DNA from 4 places in the Pseudoalteromonas sp. Ld20 genome. Region 4 is predicted to be linked to each of the others. Evidence: predicted binding sites of a transcription regulator. Region 4 holds the regulator's gene; each other region holds the start of a gene.
What was found. The regulator sigma-54, encoded in region 4, starts transcription at its own class of promoters, with help from an activator protein. The targets are predictions, from matches to a motif close to GTTGGCACGNNNNTNGNNT.

Region 1 (5,065 bases), on a different contig from region 4:
ATGGCAGGCATTTTAGACTCAGTGAACCAACGTACTCAGTTGGTTGGGCAAAACCGCCTTGAATTATTATTATTCAAGCTAAGAGGGCGGCAGCGCTTTGGTATAAACGTGTTTAAAGTGAGAGAAGTACTACAATGCCCTCCTTTAACCAATATGCCAAAATCAAATGCGTATATTCGAGGTGTTGCACATATACGTGGGCAGACAATTTCTGTTATTGATTTATCTATGGCCGTTGGTGGCCCTGCAATCGAAAATATAAAAGATAGTTTTATCATCATTGCTGAATATAACCGCTCCGTTCAAGGGTTTTTAGTGGGTGGTGTTGAACGTATTGTTAATATGAATTGGGAAAAAATAATGCCGCCGCCATCTGGGGCTGGTCGATATTCATATTTAACGGCAGTGACCGAAATTGAAAATGAGTTGGTTGAAATTCTTGATGTAGAAAAAATCTTGAATGAAATCTGCCCTGTAAATACAGAAGTTAGCGCCGAAATCGCTAGTGATGGTGAAATTCAAAAAGACTTAGGTGAGCGTATCGTCTTTATTGCTGATGACTCAGCCGTTGCGCGTAACCAAGTAAAACGTGCTCTGGAACCCTTAGGTGTTCAAACTGAACTCGCTAAAAATGGTAAAGAGGCATTAATTCGTCTTCGTGAAATTGCAGAACTTGATTGCAAACATGATATTACTGAACGTGTTGGTTTGTTGATTTCAGATGTAGAAATGCCTGAAATGGACGGCTATACTCTTACCGCTGAAATTAAAGCTGATCCAAAACTTGCGCCGTTACATGTTATTTTACATACATCGCTTAGTGGTGTGTTTAATCAAGCAATGATTGAAAAAGTCGGTGCTGATGACTTTATTGCAAAATTTAACCCAGATGAATTGGCAACAGCAGTAAAAAAATGGGTTCATTGTGACTAATTCTGATAGGTGGTGTTACTTTGGAAAATAAGCATTTAGAGCAAGGCGAGTATAATCAATTTCGTTCTTTTTTAGAGCAACAATGCGGCATTGTGTTAGGCGATAATAAGCTTTATTTAGTTAAAAGCAGACTTGCGCCTTTAATGGTGCGCTTTAAAGTTGAATCGCTTTCGCAATTGGTTAGTAAAACACTCAGCCCACATGAGCGTCAGTTACGCGCTGCAGTTGTTGATGCAATGACAACAAATGAAACACTTTGGTTCAGGGATCAATATCCTTTTGAGTTATTGCAATCTAAATTGTTTCCTGAGCATAAAGAGTTACGTAGGCCATTAAAAATATGGTCTGCGGCGAGCTCTTCTGGGCAGGAGCCTTACTCAATTGCAATGTCGGTTGCTGAATTTCAGGCTAAGCAGCCTGGTGTATTAAAAATGGGTGCTCAGATAATTGGCACTGATATTTCTAATACGATGCTAGATATGTGTAAACATGCAGAATATGATTCACTCGCTTTAGCTCGTGGTTTGTCAGTAGAGCGCCGTAAAAAGTTTTTTAAAGACAGCGGCAATGGCATGGCGCAGGTTGTTGATCCTATTAAAAAACTGGTTAGTTTTAGACACCTAAATTTATTGGACTCGTATGCGCTGATGGGGAAGTTTGATATTATTTTTTGCCGTAACGTATTGATTTATTTTTCACCTGAAGTGAAAGCAAAAATTATTGCCCAATTTGCTCAAGCGCTTAACCCTAAGGGCTTTTTGTTTTTAGGAGCGTCAGAGTCAATGTCGGGACTCAGTGATGAGTTTGATATGGTTAGGTGCAACCCTGGAATTATTTATCAAAAAAAATAACTAATTCACTTCTAGCTACTCCTAAAAAAACGGTGCCGTATAAGCACCGTTTTTCTTTATAATTAATAAGTTAATCCTTCCTTTATTGTGTTCATTAAACTGGCTCGTCTTTTGCATTAATCAACTTAAGTCAATTTTTTGGAGATGGTTATGGCTATCAGTTTTGATAAAGCATTTGGGGTGCATCCTCACGCAATGTTGATCCGTTCGCAGCGAGCAGAGTTATTAGCAACCAATATCGCTAATGCTGATACGCCAGGCTATAAAGCGAAAGATATCGATTTTGCGTCTGCACTTAAAACGGCAAAAAGCCACCAGCAAAGCGGCAACAGCATGGTAACAACCAACGCTAAACACATTGCCGGCGGCAGTCGTTATGTAGGTAATAGTGAAATGTTTCGCTCGCCAAATCAAACAGATACAGGTGATGGTAACTCAGTGGATATACAAGTGGAACGAAACTTGTATACAAAGAACTCATTAGAGTATCAGGCAAGCCTGCAGTTTATGAGCGGTAAAATTAAAGGCCTTAAAAAAGCCCTCGGTAGTCAAGGAGCCTAAGCATGAGTTTATATAACGTTTTCGATATTTCAGGTACAGGTATGAGTGCACAGAATGTACGCTTAAATACCACAGCCAGTAATATTTCTAATGCCAATACTATTAGCTCAAGCCAAGACAAGACTTATCGAGCACGCCACGCTGTGTTTGCTGCGGAGTTGAGTAAAGCCTCGGAATCGCACGGCAACAAACAGGGGTCGTCTGTTGGCGTAAAAGTGTTAGGGATCGTGGAGAGTAATAAGCCACTGCAAATAGAATATAACCCGAACCATCCAAGTGCGGATGAAAATGGTTATATCTACAAACCTAATGTTAACGTTGTTGAAGAAATGGCTAATATGATTTCTGCCTCACGCTCTTATCAAACAAATGTGCAAGTTGCTGATGCAGCAAAGCAAATGTTAAGCAAAACACTGTTGCTTGGGCAGCGGTAATTGAGGAAAGGTTATGAGTAACGATATCAGCACAGCATCGTCAACCTATTTAGATTCGCTCAAGTGGCAAGATAAACAGGTAGCGAGTGAGCAAAAAAGCGATGAGTTAACGCAAGAAGATTTTTTCTCGCTGCTAACTCAACAGTTGTCATTTCAAGATCCTAGTAAGCCGGCCGACAATGATCAGATGATCGCACAGATGACCAGTTTTACTATGGCTGAAGGGATCTCGAATTTAAATAGCAACTTTCAGTCACTGGCAGCGTCAATGACATCGAATTCAGCATTACAAGCCTCAACTCTAGTGGGTAAGCAGGCGTTATTAGAGTCTGATAAGTTAGATTTGAATGACACTGGTGATGCTCGCGGGACTGCTGTTGCTGAAGGCCCCGTTGAAAGCTTGATGCTACGAATCGAAGATTCTTCAGGGCAGTTGGTACGTACCATTGATATGGGGGCTCAACCAGCGGGTGCTGTGCGTTTTGCATGGGATGGTAAAAATGCCGATGGGGAACGTTTACCTCCAGGTGAGTACAAAATTAAAGCAGAAGGGCAGCTTAATGGTGAGTTTACAAGTTTACCTGTTGCAACTTTTAAGAATATCGAAAGTGTGAATATTAATGGTGCTAATGGCATTATCGTTAACACAAAAGAAGGTGCGGTTAGGCTAACTGACGTTGCAGAAATCGCGTAGAAATTTTAATAATTAGTTAGCCTTCTTTCGGCTAAACATTGACAGATTAGAGGTGAATTATGAGCTTCAATATTGCATTAACTGGCATTGCAGCCGCACAAAAAGATTTGGATGTAACTGCAAATAATATTGCTAACGTAAATACGACCGGTTTTAAAGAGTCGCGCGCTGAATTTGCTGATGTGTATGCATCGTCAGTTTTTAGCTCGGGCAAAACAAAAAATGGTGATGGTGTACAAACCACCATGGTGGCGCAACAATTCCACCAAGGTTCACTTAAGTTTACTCAAAACTCATTAGATTTAGCAATCACGGGTGAAGGTTATTTTGCAATGAGTGAAGATATAGCATCGCAAGATTTTTCATATTCTCGTGCAGGTGCTTTTAAGCTCAATAAAGATAACTTTGTTGTTGATGCACGTGGTAATTACTTGCAAGGCTTCCCTGTTGACCCTTCTACAGGCAATACAACATCTGTAAGTTTAAGTACGACTTCACCGATTCAGATCCCTGATGCATCAGGAGCACCGCGTCATACGAGCAATATTTATAGTTCAATGAATTTAGATTCGCGTTCAGATGTGCCTACTACTTCTACATTTGATCCTACCGATAGCACGAGTTATAACTCGTCAACGTCTACAACAATTTATGATTCGTTAGGTCAACCTCACGTTGCGCAGTTATTTTTTGTAAAGCAAGATCCTGCGACCAATGCAAATAGCTGGAGTGTTTATGCCACGATGGATAAACAACCGTTTGATATAACGGGTGCTGCAACAGCAACTGGAGCACATACCCCGATTGATTCATTGCAATTTACTGCCGCAGGTTTACCTGATGTAGCAGCGCCAGAAACAACTTTTCCTGATGTAGTATTGCCATCAGGTGCTGCGGCAGGTTTAAGCACTTTATTGAGTAATGGCGCACAATTTCCGAACGAAATTACGGTAAATTGGCGTGACTCTGCAGGTACGAGTAATAAAGTACCGACTCAATACGCAAGTCGTTTTGAAGTTAAAGCACTTGAGCAAGATGGTGCGACAGTGGGGCGTTTAGCGGGGATTGATATTGGTACAGATGGTAAGGTCGTTGCGTCATACAGCAATGGTGATACCTCATTCTTAGGCCAAGTGGCTATGGTTCGCTTTTCAAACTCACAAGGCCTACAGCAAGCAGGTGATACTTCATGGAAAAAGAGCTTAACATCGGGTGAGCCAATTGCTGGTGAGCCAGGATCAGGTACATTGGGTTCAATTAACTCATCTGCTCTAGAGCAGTCAAATGTAAACTTAACCAATGAATTGGTTGATTTGATCAGTGCACAACGTAACTTCCAAGCAAATTCACGTGCACTTGAAGTTAACTCTACATTACAACAAGCAATCTTGCAGATCCGTTAATCATTAACTTGAACTTAAGTTAAGAGTTAATACTGTAAGGTTCTTATTTACGATCCGACACCTAGGCTGCCTGCAATTGGCGGCCTTTTTTAATCCCCCGATTTGATTACTGCTTTGCCTAATTTATTCTTATTCTTTGCCCGTGGGCCTTAGCTTAAATTAGCGTCAATTTATTGTGGCACTTATCTT
Region 2 (5,065 bases), on a different contig from region 4:
CAGGAGCGCTAATATAAATACAATAAAGTCCAAATGTTGCTGAACTAAATTGGGTAACACGTTATAGAGTTACCGCAGTTAACTTCTCTAGTAACGCGAGCACCATTTTTGATGAGTTAATTGAAGCGGTTTCTAGATATTCTTCAAATGATTGTGGTGACTCTTTGCCTGCAATGTCAGACATTGAGCGGATCACAACAAATGGTGTTTCAAGTGTAAAGCAGGCCTGTGCAATAGCTGCGCCTTCCATTTCTACGGCAAGCATTGTAGGAAAGTCAGCGCGGGCTTTATCAATACGTACAGGGTCACACATAAATGAATCGCCTGTGCAAATTAAGCCAATCAACGTTTTAACATCACTAATGCTTTCAATACTTTGTTGCGCAGCGTCAATTAGCTTAGGATGCGCGGCAAAACCCGCTGGCATTTGTGGCACTTGGCCAATTTCGTAACCAAATGCGGTTACATCAACATCGTGATGACGAACTTCAGAAGAAATAACAACATCACCCACGCTTAATGACGGATCAAAACCACCGGCAGAACCCGTATTGATCACGCAATCAGGTTTAAAGTTATCAATTAACAGTGTTGTTGCAATACTTGACGCTACTTTACCAATACCTGATTGGACTAGAGTAACAGTGTTACCTGCTAGCTCACCAGTATAAAAAGTAAAACCTGCTTTAGTTAGAGTTTGTGGATTTTGCATCGCTTCACGCAAAATTTTAACTTCTGGCTCCATTGCGCCAATAATACCAACATTCATAATTTAAAATTCCTCGAATTAGATGGCTAGATTATACTGCAAAAATGGGAGTAGGGTAAAACAAACAAAAAATGCGAGCCTAAACTCGCATTTTGTTTTTACAGATGCTGCTATATTTCAGCTAGTGCAGTCGAATGGGCTTTTGCTTGCGAAGGAGATAACACTGCTGGTTTGGTCACTCTATTTCGGCTTGGGCGAATACTCGGTGCAGCAGGTTTGCCTAATTTAAACATAATGGCGTCTCGTACTTCGCTTGGGCGATAACCCGATTTTACTTTCATACGAATATGCGGGATACCAGCGGCCTCTAATGCACCATTTACAAACCAATCGCGCTGCGCTTTGTGGCCATCTTTATTTGCATTGTTAACTAAATCAACAGCGGCAACGATAGTCATTTTTTCTTTATCGATTAATACGTAATCCAGTTGTTTGTTCTTTGCTTTAGCAATAGCTGCACGTTTTGCTTTAGGCGATAAGCCATGTTTGCAATCAATGATATCAATTAATTTAACGCGGCTAACAATCTTGTATTGATCGCCAACAGCACGTTCTAAAAGATTTAAAAAGGCACTTTCAACTTGCGTAAATACACTATCTTTACGGGTGAAAGGGTAAGGGTTTCCGCCATCATCGGTAAACTTTGACGCAACAACAGATGCCCCTACGACTAAAACTAAAATTGATAATAAAGCGAATTCCATACGGTAACTCCACAACAACAAATTGACACTGTAAATTACAAAGCAATTTGTGTGCCTAAGTGTTGTGGTGTTACGTATTTATATTAAACGGGTATGGTTTATATTAAGGTTGATAACCATTGGCAACGCCTTTAACTGCAATTGCAACAGCATCATGGGCATGCAGTGACTCGTAATGATTTATTTGTAACCAGTAATCAGCGTATTGTTCACTTTCTAGTACGGCTTTTATTTTCCGTGCCGCATCTTCGCAAAACATCAGGTTTTGACCGTTTAAGCGAGCAAACTCTTGCTCATCTTCACGTTTAACCGCAGCCTGAACAGGGGTTTTAAGCTCATTTTCGAGTGTATCTACCAGGCTTAAAATATCAAATTCAGTAATATTACGATCTAACTTAATTTTGACGTTAGCAATAGAGCGTTGTGAGTGCGGCGTTGCGATTATGCCATCTGTACTACCAAGCCAATTAATTACTTCTTCGTGATTAAGTGGTTGTTGGTTAAATTTTTCCACAAAGGCATTTTGAATAAGTTGGCGCGCTAGTGCCGCTGAGCATGGGCATGTTGACGAATAAGTTACATCAAGGCTTAGTTCAAAGCTTAGTTGCCCGCGGTCAATTTTTGCCTCTAGAGTGATAGGGTAGCTTTTCCAGCCAGCTTTACCGCTTAAAAGTGACTTTCTGCGCAGTGGAAGCTCAAATTTAAATTCAATTTTTGCTTGATCACTCAGCCCTTCATGGCTTGAAATAAAAGTATCCAAAGCTTGTGATAGGGTACTAGGGTTAACATGTTGTTCGGTAGATAAGGTATCTAATGCTAAAAACAATCGCGACATATGAATGCCTTTTGCATCTTCTTTGTGAAGATTAACAAAGGCGCGAGCTTTTGCATTAACGTTTACAGGCGCAAGACCCCGAGATTCAAAAATAAACGGCAGTTCAATATCGGCCATACCAACCCAGTCTAATTTACCAGTTTGTAAGGCGGGAGCCGTATCTGCTATATCGGGCATGTTGGTTTGCATTGCAAGTCTCGTTGTTGGCAATTGTAAAGCGCAGTATTTTACACGAAATAATTTAAAAATACGTGGTAGATGAAAATTTTCTGTTTTCGTCGCGGAACATGAAAATTGCTAATGTAAAAATGCTAAAATATGCGTAGAGGTTAGTTATTTTTGATAGCTACGAAGTTTGCCAAGTTTAAACGCATAGCCAAGAGACAGATTTATATATGATCGATTCTTCTTTGAGTCCCTGGGCTCGAATACTTTCCAGTTCCATTACCCGATTCGGTGAACTTAAAACCGCAGCAATTTGCTATGCGTTATTAATAGTGGTGTCGTTGATTTTATCTTGCATGTTTTATTATGTCGCTGTTGGCGAGGTAATGTTAGTTGATATATTTGCCGTGGTTTTTTTTACTGCGGTGGTTTCTCCTATTATTATAAGCGTGCTGATTAACTCTATACGCCAGCTAGATGCATCCTATGCTTATTTAGACACGGCAACTAAACAAGAAAAGCTTTTAAATCAAACACTAAAAGACAATATTAGTCGCTTGAATATTGAGATAGATGAGCGGAAAATGGCTTTTCATGCCAAGCATCGTGCAATCGAAGAGCTCAGACACGAAATTGCAGAGCGTAAAAAGACACAACAAGAGCTCGCGCAACAAGGTATGTTATTACGATCTATTGTCGACTCCTCTCCTGATTTGTTTTATTACCGAGATAATAATGGCGTTTTTGCTGGGTGTAATAAAATGTTTGAACAAGTAATGGGTAAATCAAGTCTTGAACTAATTGGTAAAACCGCAGAAGAAATTTACCCAACCCATTTTTTACCTGAAGTATTAATCACCGATAATAAAGTCGAAGAAACTCATACCGCCTTAACGCTTGATGTGGAATATCCGGTAGGGAGTGAAAAGCGTTGGTTTGAAATGCGTAAATTACCGTTTATCAATGATGATGGTGAATATATTGGGCTATTGGCATTTGGACGTGATATCACTAGCCGTAAAGAGGCAGCGCAAGCACTTGAAACTGCCTATAAAGACAAAGGGAAATTTATTGCCACTTTGAGCCATGAATTGCGAACCCCACTCAATGGTATTGTTGGTTTAACACGAATGCTGCTTGATACTGAGCTTGATAAACAGCAGCGCAGCTGGTGTAACACGGTATTTTCTAGTGCAGAAACACTCGGCAATATTTTTAATGACATTATTGATCTAGATAAAATTGACCGTGAACAACTTGATATTGTTACCGACTCAATTAATGTATCTGACTTTATTAATGATGTGGTAAATTTTGCAGGATTAATAGCTGAACAAAAAGGTTTGGAGTTTGAAATTCAACGAAAAGGTATGTTGGATGTATATGCAAAGCTTGACCCCACACGTTTACGTCAAGTGGTATGGAACCTTATAAATAACGCCGTTAAGTTTACTAAGCAAGGTCAAGTACAGCTTGAATGTCGTAGAGAAAATAGAGCATGCGGCCCATGGTTGGTTATGAGTATTACAGATACAGGGCAGGGAATACCACAAGAGCAGTTGCATCGAATTTTTGATATGTACTATAAAGCACCGGATTTAAAAGGGACTAATGCTATTGGTTCAGGCATTGGCTTAGCGGTAACAAAAGCTTTAGTCAGTGCAATGCAAGGCGAGATCCATGTTAGCAGTACTGAAGATGAGGGAAGTTGCTTTGTAGTTGAGATACCGCTGTCATTGTGCATCGCGCCCACAGAACAAAGTTATGCGGGTCGCAGTTTGAATATCTTACTCGTTGAAGATGTCCCATTGAATGCCGAAATTGCGACCAATTTGCTTGAACAACGTGGTCATGAGGTTATTTGGGCTGAAACTGGGGAAGATGCTTTATCATTTGTAGCGACAGAAGATGATTTAGATTTAGTACTGCTTGATATGCAACTACCAGACATTAACGGTGATGAGGTTGCAAGACAGATCCGTGAAGATGACTATTTTGATAAGTTACCGATTGTTGTTCTTACGGCCAATGTACGTAGTGCTGAAGAAGAACTTGAAGGTATATCAATTCAAGGTGCTTTAGCTAAGCCGATTAATACCACTAAGCTTGATAAAATGTTGGCTGAATTGTTTGATATAAAGCAAATCCAGCAGTGCGACGAAACCCGCTTAACAGTAAGTAAAGAGGCAGGAGCACATATCAATACTGATTTACTCGATGTTGAAACAATAGAAGACTTTGTTAACTCTATGGGCATAGTAGTTTTTAAGCGTAGTAGCAGTTTATTTGAAAAGCTTAACCCGCAATATCAACAAGAACTTGCGACCTCTTTAGCTAATGGTGATCGTGAAGAGTATAAGTCTGTTGCGCATAAGCTTAAAGGGGCCGCAGGCTCAGTTGGTTTAAATGACGTACAGTTACATGCGAAAGTAATGGAACATGGCGCTATAGAGGAAGATGAAGACGTTTTACATATCTGGCTAACTGTTTTAGCAGATAAAATAAATGAAGGACAAATTGCCCTTCATTCATTCTTACAGCAATTGGAACGTTAATGCTGTGGGTTTTGGTAAGATTGATATTAACTATCAA
Region 3 (5,065 bases), on a different contig from region 4:
AACTTTGGCGCTTGTGATCCCACCGCTTGCAACACCATCATTGGATGTGAGGTTTAAGCGCGCATTTACTTTTTCAAACACATCAAAACCATTGTCGCTGGATTTTATTTCTACACCTTCAGCTACTTTGATCTTATGTTGGCCTTGATCACCGCCGTACTCATACTTACTCGACGTAGAATTAAAGCTGTAAGTTTGCGTGTTATCTTGGTAACCAGAAAAAATATACTTATTGTCTTCTGTTTTAGCATTCATTAAATCATGTACATTACTTTGAATTGATTTGATTTCTTCTGCAATACCTTGACGATCTATATCGCTATATGCACCATTACCAGCCTGAATAGCTAATGTATGTGCTTTTTCAAGTGAAAGTTTGATATTTTCAAGCACACTTTCTTGAATATTTAAACGACTGGTCAACATAGTAATATTTTTACTAAACTGTTCATTTGTTTGAATTTTATCTGTATATAGTAATGCACGTGCAGTCGCTGAGGGGTCATCTGAAGCAGTTAAAACACGTTTTTGAGTATTAACTTGCTCTTGTGCTTTATTGACATTTTGTTGGTTTTTCAAAATAGAATTCACACTACTTTGATACATTAAATTGTTTGATAAACGCATAATTACCTCGTAGCACCAAGTAAAGTGTCAAAAATAGTACGGGATGTCGCAAGCACCTGAGCTGACGCTGCATAAGATTGCTGAAAGCGCAGTAAATTGGCCGCCTCTTCATCAAGATTAACCCCTGATAATGATTCATACCAAGCCTCTGATTGCTTTGCCAACGCTTCAAAGGCTGCACCATTTGTTTTTGCTTGGTTAGTTACAACGCCTACATCTGTTACTAAAGCCCCATAAGCTTGATTAAAGGTCTTATGATTATCTGCTGTCGCTGTGGTGACAACATTTTGACGCACTAACTCACCATTTTGTAACTCAGCTAGTTTTAACCCATTACGGTTATCATCAAAGCCACCTGTATTAAACTCTAATGTAAAGGTATCACCTGTTGCTGGCGTGCCTTCAATATTAAAATCAAAACCATAACCATCAAACGGAGCGCCTGCTTGAGCTAAAATATTCTCAGCCGGTGGCGTTATTGTAAATGTACTCGTACCGCTGCCGTCTGTAATTGTATACTCGTTTAAATTCGCTGTTTTAACTAAACTAACATCACCATTAGTCAGCCCTGGCGGTGTTGCTGTAAAACCACCGGAGTCAATACTCGTCACATCACCTACAGATATACTCGCTTCACTGGTGTTATTAATATCATTTGCGGTACGAATTGGAGCAGCTAATGCTAAATCTTCTGGCCTATTCGTTGCCATTTCTAAGCTAGATGCAGCCTGAGCATTCAGTTTTATCTGAAATTGATCATCAACGTTTCCCGTACCAGAGACATTAATCTGCAAACCAAACGATTCACCACTGGTAATCGTTGATGAATCAACAATACCGCCAACAATATTAGCCGTAGAGGCACTGCCGAGTGGCTCACCTTTATTATCAACAGGCTGAATTTCAACTGTCGTTGCACTGGTATAAGTAATAACAAAGTCACTTGCAGGTATTTCGCTGCCTTTGCCAGGCTCTAATGTGGCAGTCATTGCCGCTGTACCTGTATTAGCTTGGTATGCAAACCCACCGGTTGTAGGTATAGTAAAAATATCGCCACCTAGCTCACCATTACCATCCATTCCAAGCCTATTTTGCTGATTAAATGCATCTGCAATCGCAAGTCCCATTTGCCCTAACTGGTTTTGTGCTGGTACTAATACATCATCACGAAATGCCAGCAGTCCACCAATTTTACCTTTTAGTTTACCTACATCAACTTCAAGCGGCACAGCTTTGCCGTCGTTTATATCTAGGTGAAGTTCTTTAAAGTTAGGATCAGGGTCACCGCGCATTGAAAATAAATTAAATGAACCACTTTGCATTACAAGTGCTTCTCCTGTGCCCATAAACACCAGTTTTTCACCATTAGGGCCGTCTAACGTTTCAATATCAACCAACTCTGATAACTCGCGTATTGCTTGATCACGTTCGTTAAACATGGAACTTGCATCAGCAGCATTTCGCGTCCCATTAACAGCTGCGACTTGTTTGTTAAGCTTGCTGATATTCTGTACTAACGTATTCGCTTCCCCAGAAAATATTTCAAGCTGCTCGTTCACAATATTTTTTTGATCAAATACGATCCCAGATAAACGCTCCATTTGACTAATTAAATTTTGCGCATCAGTCATTACTAGCGAGCGGGCAACCGTTGAAGAGGGCTGATTTAAACTCTCCTGCACATTATTAAAAAGGGAGTTTATACTGGTAGATAAGCTATTAGACTCTTGAGAGAATAATGTATCTACTCGGCCAGCTTCGCTAACAAATTGATCAAAGAATGCTTTATTTGAAGTATCGCGATTTAGTTGTTTTTGTGCGAACTCATTAAGTAATCTGTACGTATCACCACGACCAACTTGATTGTCGATCATAGTCATGTGCTCTGTACGCTCGCGCACATAGCCCACTGTATTTACATTGGCAATATTCTTGCTGGTCGTTTGCAGTAATTCTGTATTAGCACGTACACCAGAATTAGCAATGTCTAACAAATTAAACGACATTTTAATTTACTCCTTGGCGAACCAATGTTGCCGCCAATGTTTTAAGCTCAGTGCGATTAAGTACCTGCTTAATTTTATCGGCATAATTGGGGTCGGTTGCATACCCCGCTTTTTGTAATGAATCTAAAAAAGCGGCGGGTTTTGCGGTATTTTGTAAGGCTTCTTGATAACGTGGGTTTTGCGTCAAAAATTCAACAAAGTCATTTACACTGTCTTTGATTGAGTCATAGGCTCTAAAGCTAGCCTGTTTTTTAACAGGCATACCTTCTTCAAATTCAAGTGTAACTTTACTGGCTTTATCACCTTGCCAGCTTCTATCTGACTTAATATTGAATAAATTAAATGAGCTATTACCATCACTTTTATTAATAATGTGTTTCCCCCAGCCAGTCTCAAGTGCAGCTTGTGCAACCATTACAGCTGGGTTTAACCCTATTTTTTCTGCGGCTGTTTTAGCGTGCTCCCACACACTTGAGATAAACTCTTCAGCATTTTCAAACTGTGGTTTTTGCTGCTTTTGCGCTTTACTGGCAGAGGCTGAGTCAACGCTAGCATCAGTACTTTTACCGTTTGCACGGTTATCACTTGAAAACTCATTAACTGAGCGCAGTACAGACCCTGGCATAAAGTTTTTAGTATCTGGGGAGAGTTGTTGAACAATAATATCAGCCAAACCTAGCGAGCCTTTTGAAGAAAGCTCAACGGATAGTTGCTGGTCATGCATTTCTTCAAAGAACTTTACACCGCTTGAATTAAATGGACTTTCTTTATCCTCAAAGGCTTCATTTGCTTTGCGCATACTTTTAAGTAACATTTGCGTAAAGATAGATTCAAATTGTGCCGCTGCTTTTTTCAGCGCTTCTTTAGACGCTTCAGGCGAAGCCCCGCCCTTTAAGGCCTCTTGACGAAGTGAGTCAAGATTCCCTAGATCAAAGAAGTTTTGTTTATCGAGATGATTAGTATCCATCAGCAATTTGACACAATAGTTAATAATACTACTAACAATGCAATAATTGAGCCAAATATCATGTTGGCGTGTTGGCGTGTTGGCGTGTTGGCGTGAAAGTAAAACAAGTATGCTAGGTGGTTACAAAGTAAAGTTAGCCTCGGCTAGATTTTTTATCCAGTAAACAAATGTCTACAATGTCGCGAAGGCGGTAATGTAGACATTCGTGAATGTCGCTAATAGATCACATGTTAAATCACAACAAGCTGTCCATTTATTGCCCCTGCTTCTTTTAGTGCTTCTAAAATGGCCATTAAATCACCAGGTGCTGCGCCCACTTCATTAATAGCACGCACTAAGTCATCAAGGCTTACACCTGGATTAAAAACAAAAGCACGCGAATCATCTTCGTTCACATCTATTATACTTTGATTAGTAACGACCGTTTCCCCTTCAGCCAGTGGGTTTGGCTGCGCCACATTTTGCTGCTCTGCAATTGTTACCGTTAAACCACCATGAGTAATTGCCGCAGGTTGTAATTTTACATTTTTGCCAATCACAATCGTACCAGTGCGCGAATTAACAATGATTTTTGCGGCGGTATCAGCAGGCTTAAACTCTAAATTTTCAAGTGTTGATAAGTAAGAAACACGTTGCGATACATCTCTTGGAGCAATTACACGTATTGATGCGGCATCTATCGCTGTTGCGCTATTTGGCCCGACCAGATCATTTATCACCTGCTCTAAACGTTTTGCCGTTGTAAAGTCAGGGCGATTTAAATTAAATGTAATATAGTCGCCTTGCATAAAAGGGCTTTTAATCGCACGCTCCACAGTCGCACCATTTGGAATACGCCCCACTGTGGGTGTATTTATAACAACACGGCTACCATCGGCTCCTTCAGCGCCAAGTCCACCAACAATTAAACTCCCTTGCGCTATTGCATACGTATTACCATCAACCCCTTTTAGAAAGGTTTGAATTAAGGTACCACCACGTAAACTACCCGCGCTGCCAATTGAAGAAACGGTAATATCAATTCTTTGTCCTGGTTTTCTAAATGCGGGCAATTCTGCATGGACTGCAACAGCAGCCACATTTTTAATTTTTGGTTTTAAAGTAGCTGGTAATGTAATACCAAAACTATTTAACATACCTTTAAAGCTTTGTTCAGTGAATCTGCTTTGCTCACCAGTGCCAGGTAAACCTACAACCAAACCATACCCTACGAGTTGATTTGAACGAACACCTTCAACCATTGATACATCTTTAATACGCTCTGCAAAAACATTGGCGTGCCAACCTAATAAGCAAAGAGTAATTAATACTTTAAAGCCATTCATAATAACGATCCTTTAAAAAGGGAACAGTGCACTACTGAAGAACTGCGTTAACCAACCCGCACTTTGAGACTCTTGTAATTGCCCTTTGCCTGAATATTGAATTCTCGCATTAGCAATGCGATTAGAGGTAACTGTATTAT
Region 4 (5,065 bases):
GCAGTTAGGATTTACTTACTTTGAAAAGCCTATTTTTACTTTATATAATCAACAGCAAACGTGGCAAATCAATGCGCAAGAAGCCACATTATATGAAAATAACCAGTTGATTTTAGAAGGCAATGTTGTTGCTAAAAATCTCACAAACAACGCAATGATTAAGCATATTAATGCCGATAATATCTTGGTTGATATTGAACAACAAACCATGAGTTCAGAACAGCCTGTTGAATTAATCGGACCAAATTTAAAGACCACCGGACGCGGCCTTAGAGCCGACTTAAAAGCCGAAGTGGTAGAACTTATTAACCATACGCGAACCATATATTATGACCAATAAATTTGCTCACTTACTTGTAATACCTAGCTTGTTCATTGCCCTTTCAAGCTTTGCTGAAGGTACTCTTCCACTTGCAGACCAAGTATCGATAAGCGCTGATAAACAGCTTGCACAGCTGAAAAAAAATGTCGGTATTTTTGAAAAAAACGTAGAGATAATCCATGGTAATCGTCGTATCACAGCTGATCACCTAGAAGTGCACAAACGTGAAGATTTAGGTGATAATAAGCAGCTGCTTGTTGCCACTGGAAGCCCTGCATACTTTGAAGAAAAACAAACAGATGGCACAATTATGAGCGCCAGCGCCAATGAGGTTCGTTACGATGTTGATAAACGCTATTTAACTTTAATCGGTAACGCCCAAGTCACTCAAGCAGGTCAAAAGATTAATGCCAAAAGTATTACATACGACATGGACCAACAATTAATTAGCGCTGAAAAAGATGAAAATTCAGACGAACGAGTGCATACAATATTAGTCCCAGTAAACACTAAAAAAGATAACGAAAAAGGTCAGCCATGAGCACATTAAAAGCTGAGTTTTTAGCAAAAAGTTATAAAGGCCGCCAAGTCGTAAAAAATGTAGGCTTAGAAGTCAGCGCTGGTAGCATTGTTGGCTTACTTGGCCCTAATGGCGCAGGCAAAACCACCACTTTTTACATGATTGTAGGATTAGTGCCAAGCGACAAAGGTAAAATAAGCATAGATGATAACGACATCACCTTATTACCAATGCACAGCCGTGCACGTTTAGGGATTGGCTATTTACCGCAAGAATCTTCGATATTTCGCAAACTGACCGTTTACCAAAACCTGATGGCGATACTCGAAACCCGTAAAGAGCTAAATAAACAAGCTCGTGAAGAAGCGCTTGATGGCTTACTTGATGAATTTAGCATTCAGCACATCCGCGATAGTCAAGGTATGGCATTATCTGGTGGTGAACGCCGTCGCGTTGAAATTGCTCGCGCTTTAGCCGCAAACCCTAAATTTATTCTGTTAGATGAGCCTTTTGCTGGCGTTGATCCTATTTCGGTGTTAGATATAAAGAAGATTATTGAACATCTTAAAAACCGTGGGATAGGCGTACTTATTACCGACCACAATGTACGAGAAACCCTTGATGTTTGTGAAAAAGCCTACATAGTTTCTCATGGGGAGTTAATTGCATCAGGCACTCCTGAGCATGTACTTGCCGACCAAACAGTCCGCGACGTTTATTTGGGTGAGCAATTTAGGCTATAAAGCCACGCCCGGCTAAGGTTCTGCTAGACTTAATTATGACAACAATAAAAGGATTGTTAGAGATACATGAGGCAATCACTCCAGCTGCGCATGGGCCAGCAACTTACAATGACACCACAGCTACAACAAGCTATTCGTTTGTTACAGTTGAGCACATTAGATCTTCAACAAGAGATCCAAGAAGCACTAGATAGCAATCCATTACTTGAGGTCGATGAAAATGACTTTGGTGATGAATCAGGTGGTAAGAACGAACAAAAACAAGATACTGATGATCAAACTGTCAGTGCCTCAGCTGATGACACGCCAAGTGAATACGAACAAGAAAGCAGTGAAGCGCTAGCAAAAGATACCGTAAGCGACGAAATGGCGATGGATGTTACATGGGATGAATACATGAGCGCCGCACCAAGCTCTTCATCAGGGCCAATGCCTGAAGATGAATCTATTTATCAAGGCGCTTCATCTGAAACCCTCCACGATCACCTTATGTGGCAACTACAGCTGACTCATTTTAGTCCGACTGACGAAGCTATCGCGATAGCCATTGTCGAAGCGGTTGATGACTCAGGTATTCTTACACTAAGCTGTGAAGACATTGCTGAAAGCCTAAACAAAGGTAATAACGAAGAAGAAATTGAACTTGATGAAGTTCAAGCGGTATTAAAGCGTATTCAGTTATTTGATCCGGTCGGTATTGCTGCACGCAGCCTACCTGAATGTTTATGTATTCAGCTAAATCAATTTGATCCTGCAACGCCTTGGATTGCCGAAACAAAAATGATTTTAACTGATCATATCGATTTATTAGCTAGTCGCGACTATCGTACTTTGATGAAAAAGACTAAGCTAAAGGAAGATGAACTAAAAGAAGTAATGACACTCATCCACAGCCTTAATCCAAAGCCTGCGGATACCATAGTTCGAGAAGAGTCAGAGTACGTTATTCCCGACGTGTCAGTGAAAAAAATTAAAGGCCGCTGGGTGGTAGAGCTCAACCCAGATAGCATGCCAAAAATTAGAGTTAACAGCCAATATGCGGCGATGTCGCGCTCAGTAAAATCGAGCACTGACAGCCAATTTATTCGCTCTCATTTACAAGAAGCTAAATGGTTTATAAAAAGCCTAGAAAGTCGTAATGACACATTACTCAAAGTAACTAACTGCATTGTTAAACAGCAGCAAGGTTTTTTTGAGCATGGCCCCGAGGCTATGCGACCTATGGTATTAAACGATGTTGCTGAAATGGTTGAAATGCATGAATCAACAATCTCCCGGGTAACAACCCAGAAGTACATGCATACACCACGTGGTATTTTTGAGTTAAAGTATTTTTTCTCAAGCCATGTCAGTACCGAAAATGGCGGAGAATGCTCATCGACAGCAATTCGTGCACTCATAAAAAAATTGATTGCAGCAGAAAACTCAGCTAAACCATTGAGTGATAGTAAAATTGCAGATATATTGGCAGAGCAAGGTATCAAAGTAGCTAGACGAACAATAGCAAAGTACCGTGAATCGCTAGCTATTCCACCGTCAAATCAACGTAAAAGCTTGATTTAAGGCGTAAAACCACAAGAAGGAAAATGCTTATGCAACTAAATTTAACTGGTCGTCACGTAGAAATTACTGATTCATTAAGAGACTATGTAAACAATAAGTTTGCGAAGCTTGAGAGGCATTTTGATCACATCAACAATGTCCATGTTATTCTTGACGTAGAAAAGCTCAACCAAAAAGCAGAAGCAACATTACATGTCAGTGGCGCAGAGCTATTTGCCTCAACGCAGCACCAGGACATGTATGCCGCGATTGACGGGCTCATCGATAAACTCGACCGTCAAGTTATCAAACACAAAGAGAAGCACGCTCGACACTAACACTATGAAACTAAGTTCACTTACTTGTCAGGACTGCAGTAAAGCTGCGGTCCTTTTTAATAGCAAAAAACGTATCCTCGAATTTATCAGCCAATTGGCTCATGAACGGCTTCCTCACTTATCACAACAAGACATATTGAGTGCTCTATTAAATAGAGAAAAATTAGGTAGTACAGGTATTGGCCGTGGTATCGCGATCCCGCATGGTCGCATGAGTGGCGCACAAGAACCACTCGCTTTAATTTTAGTAAGCGAACAACCAATCAATTTTGATGCCATTGATAATCGCCCCGTCGATATTTTTGTTGCACTCATCGTACCTGACGGTGACAGTGAACTTCATTTAAAGACGTTGGCTACAATTGCTGATAAACTCAACGACAAAGAGTTTTGTAAACAAATACGTAGCGCAAAAACAGACCAAGATCTATATCAAGTAATTGTTGAACAGTCGTAGTTAAAAGAAGGAGAGTTTACATGGAATTAATTATCATCAGTGGGCGCTCAGGGTCAGGTAAATCTGTCGCTTTGCGTGTATTAGAAGACCTTGGCTATTATTGTGTTGATAATATCCCTGTAAACTTATTACCGTCGTTAGTGCGTAGTGTATCTGATAACTACGATAAGATTGCCGTCAGTATTGATGTGCGTAACTTACCCAAAGAACAGCAAGAGTTTAATGATATTCTTGAGTATCTTCCGGGGTTTGCAAACCCAACTCTATTTTATCTAGACAGTGACGACCAAACGCTCATTAAGCGCTTTTCTGAAACACGCCGTTTACACCCACTTTCTTTAGATTCACTGCCACTTGATTTAGCCATTAAACAAGAAAAAGTGCTATTAGATGTACTCATTACCCGCGCCGACTTTATTCTTGATACAACCGATTTAAGTGTCCACCAGCTGGCTGAATCAATTCGCGAAAAAATCTTAGGCAAAAAAGATAAAAAACTGATCATTACATTTGAGTCATTTGGTTTTAAGCATGGCATTCCTAAGGGAGCTGATTATGTATTTGATGCGCGCTTTTTACCAAACCCACACTGGGAACCTGAATTAAAGCCACTAACAGGGCTTGATCAACCGGTAAAAGATTATTTAGCGAGTCACAGCATAGTGCAAAAATTCACATGGCAAATTCAAACTTTTATGCAAACATGGTTACCACACCTTGAACGCAATAATCGTAGCTACTTAACAATTGCAATCGGCTGTACCGGTGGACAACATCGTTCAGTGTATTTAGCACAAACCATTGGCGAAAGCTTTGCAATGAGCCATAGTAATGTGAAGATTCGCCATCGCGAACAAGAATAAACGAAGAGAAACCAATGCGTTTAGAAGATACATTTTTAATAGAAAATAAGCTTGGTTTACACGCCCGTGCAGCCAGTGTATTAGCGCAACTAGCCGTGCAGTTCGATGCCAGTATTACGCTTCATCAAGATAACAAAGAAGCCGCTGGAGATAGCGTATTAGGCTTAATGTTACTTGAAAGTAGCCAAGGAAAAGAAGTAAAAGTAGTGTGCGAAGGCCCCGATGCAGAACCCGCACTAGCGGCAATAGGACAACTTATTGCACAGAAATTTAACGAGCA

Region 1: flgB (flagellar basal body rod protein FlgB) is a predicted target of sigma-54. The motif match lies at 1,883-1,901, and genes of this name have one in related genera.
Region 2: ACJJVX_RS10610 (DUF2726 domain-containing protein) is a predicted target of sigma-54. The motif match lies at 1,514-1,532, and genes of this name have one in related genera.
Region 3: flgJ (flagellar assembly peptidoglycan hydrolase FlgJ) is a predicted target of sigma-54. The motif match lies at 3,638-3,656, and genes of this name have one in related genera.

What each region holds. Positions count from the first base shown of each region.
Region 1 covers NZ_JBISHB010000033.1:139,330-144,394, forward strand. Annotated here, with positions in the region: gene ACJJVX_RS09215 (chemotaxis protein) at 1-933, shown strand; gene ACJJVX_RS09220 (protein-glutamate O-methyltransferase CheR) at 954-1,784, shown strand; gene flgB (flagellar basal body rod protein FlgB) at 1,935-2,345, shown strand; gene flgC (flagellar basal body rod protein FlgC) at 2,348-2,779, shown strand; gene ACJJVX_RS09235 (flagellar hook assembly protein FlgD) at 2,793-3,473, shown strand; gene flgE (flagellar hook protein FlgE) at 3,533-4,876, shown strand.
Region 2 covers NZ_JBISHB010000034.1:169,828-174,892, forward strand. Annotated here, with positions in the region: gene ACJJVX_RS10600 (cobalamin biosynthesis protein) at 1-60, opposite strand, end outside; gene mtnN (5'-methylthioadenosine/S-adenosylhomocysteine nucleosidase) at 62-769, opposite strand; gene ACJJVX_RS10610 (DUF2726 domain-containing protein) at 880-1,473, opposite strand; gene folE2 (GTP cyclohydrolase FolE2) at 1,577-2,497, opposite strand; gene arcB (aerobic respiration two-component sensor histidine kinase ArcB) at 2,704-5,028, shown strand; gene arcA (two-component system response regulator ArcA) at 5,055-5,065, opposite strand, start outside.
Region 3 covers NZ_JBISHB010000033.1:146,583-151,647, reverse strand. Annotated here, with positions in the region: gene flgL (flagellar hook-associated protein FlgL) at 1-627, opposite strand, end outside; gene flgK (flagellar hook-associated protein FlgK) at 630-2,633, opposite strand; gene flgJ (flagellar assembly peptidoglycan hydrolase FlgJ) at 2,635-3,600, opposite strand; gene ACJJVX_RS09260 (flagellar basal body P-ring protein FlgI) at 3,831-4,925, opposite strand; gene flgH (flagellar basal body L-ring protein FlgH) at 4,938-5,065, opposite strand, start outside.
Region 4 covers NZ_JBISHB010000043.1:372,700-377,764, forward strand. Annotated here, with positions in the region: gene lptC (LPS export ABC transporter periplasmic protein LptC) at 1-340, shown strand, start outside; gene lptA (lipopolysaccharide transport periplasmic protein LptA) at 330-863, shown strand; gene lptB (LPS export ABC transporter ATP-binding protein) at 860-1,585, shown strand; gene ACJJVX_RS18830 (RNA polymerase factor sigma-54) at 1,652-3,148, shown strand; gene hpf (ribosome hibernation promoting factor) at 3,178-3,465, shown strand; gene ACJJVX_RS18840 (PTS sugar transporter subunit IIA) at 3,470-3,922, shown strand; gene rapZ (RNase adapter RapZ) at 3,943-4,785, shown strand; gene ACJJVX_RS18850 (HPr family phosphocarrier protein) at 4,800-5,065, shown strand, end outside.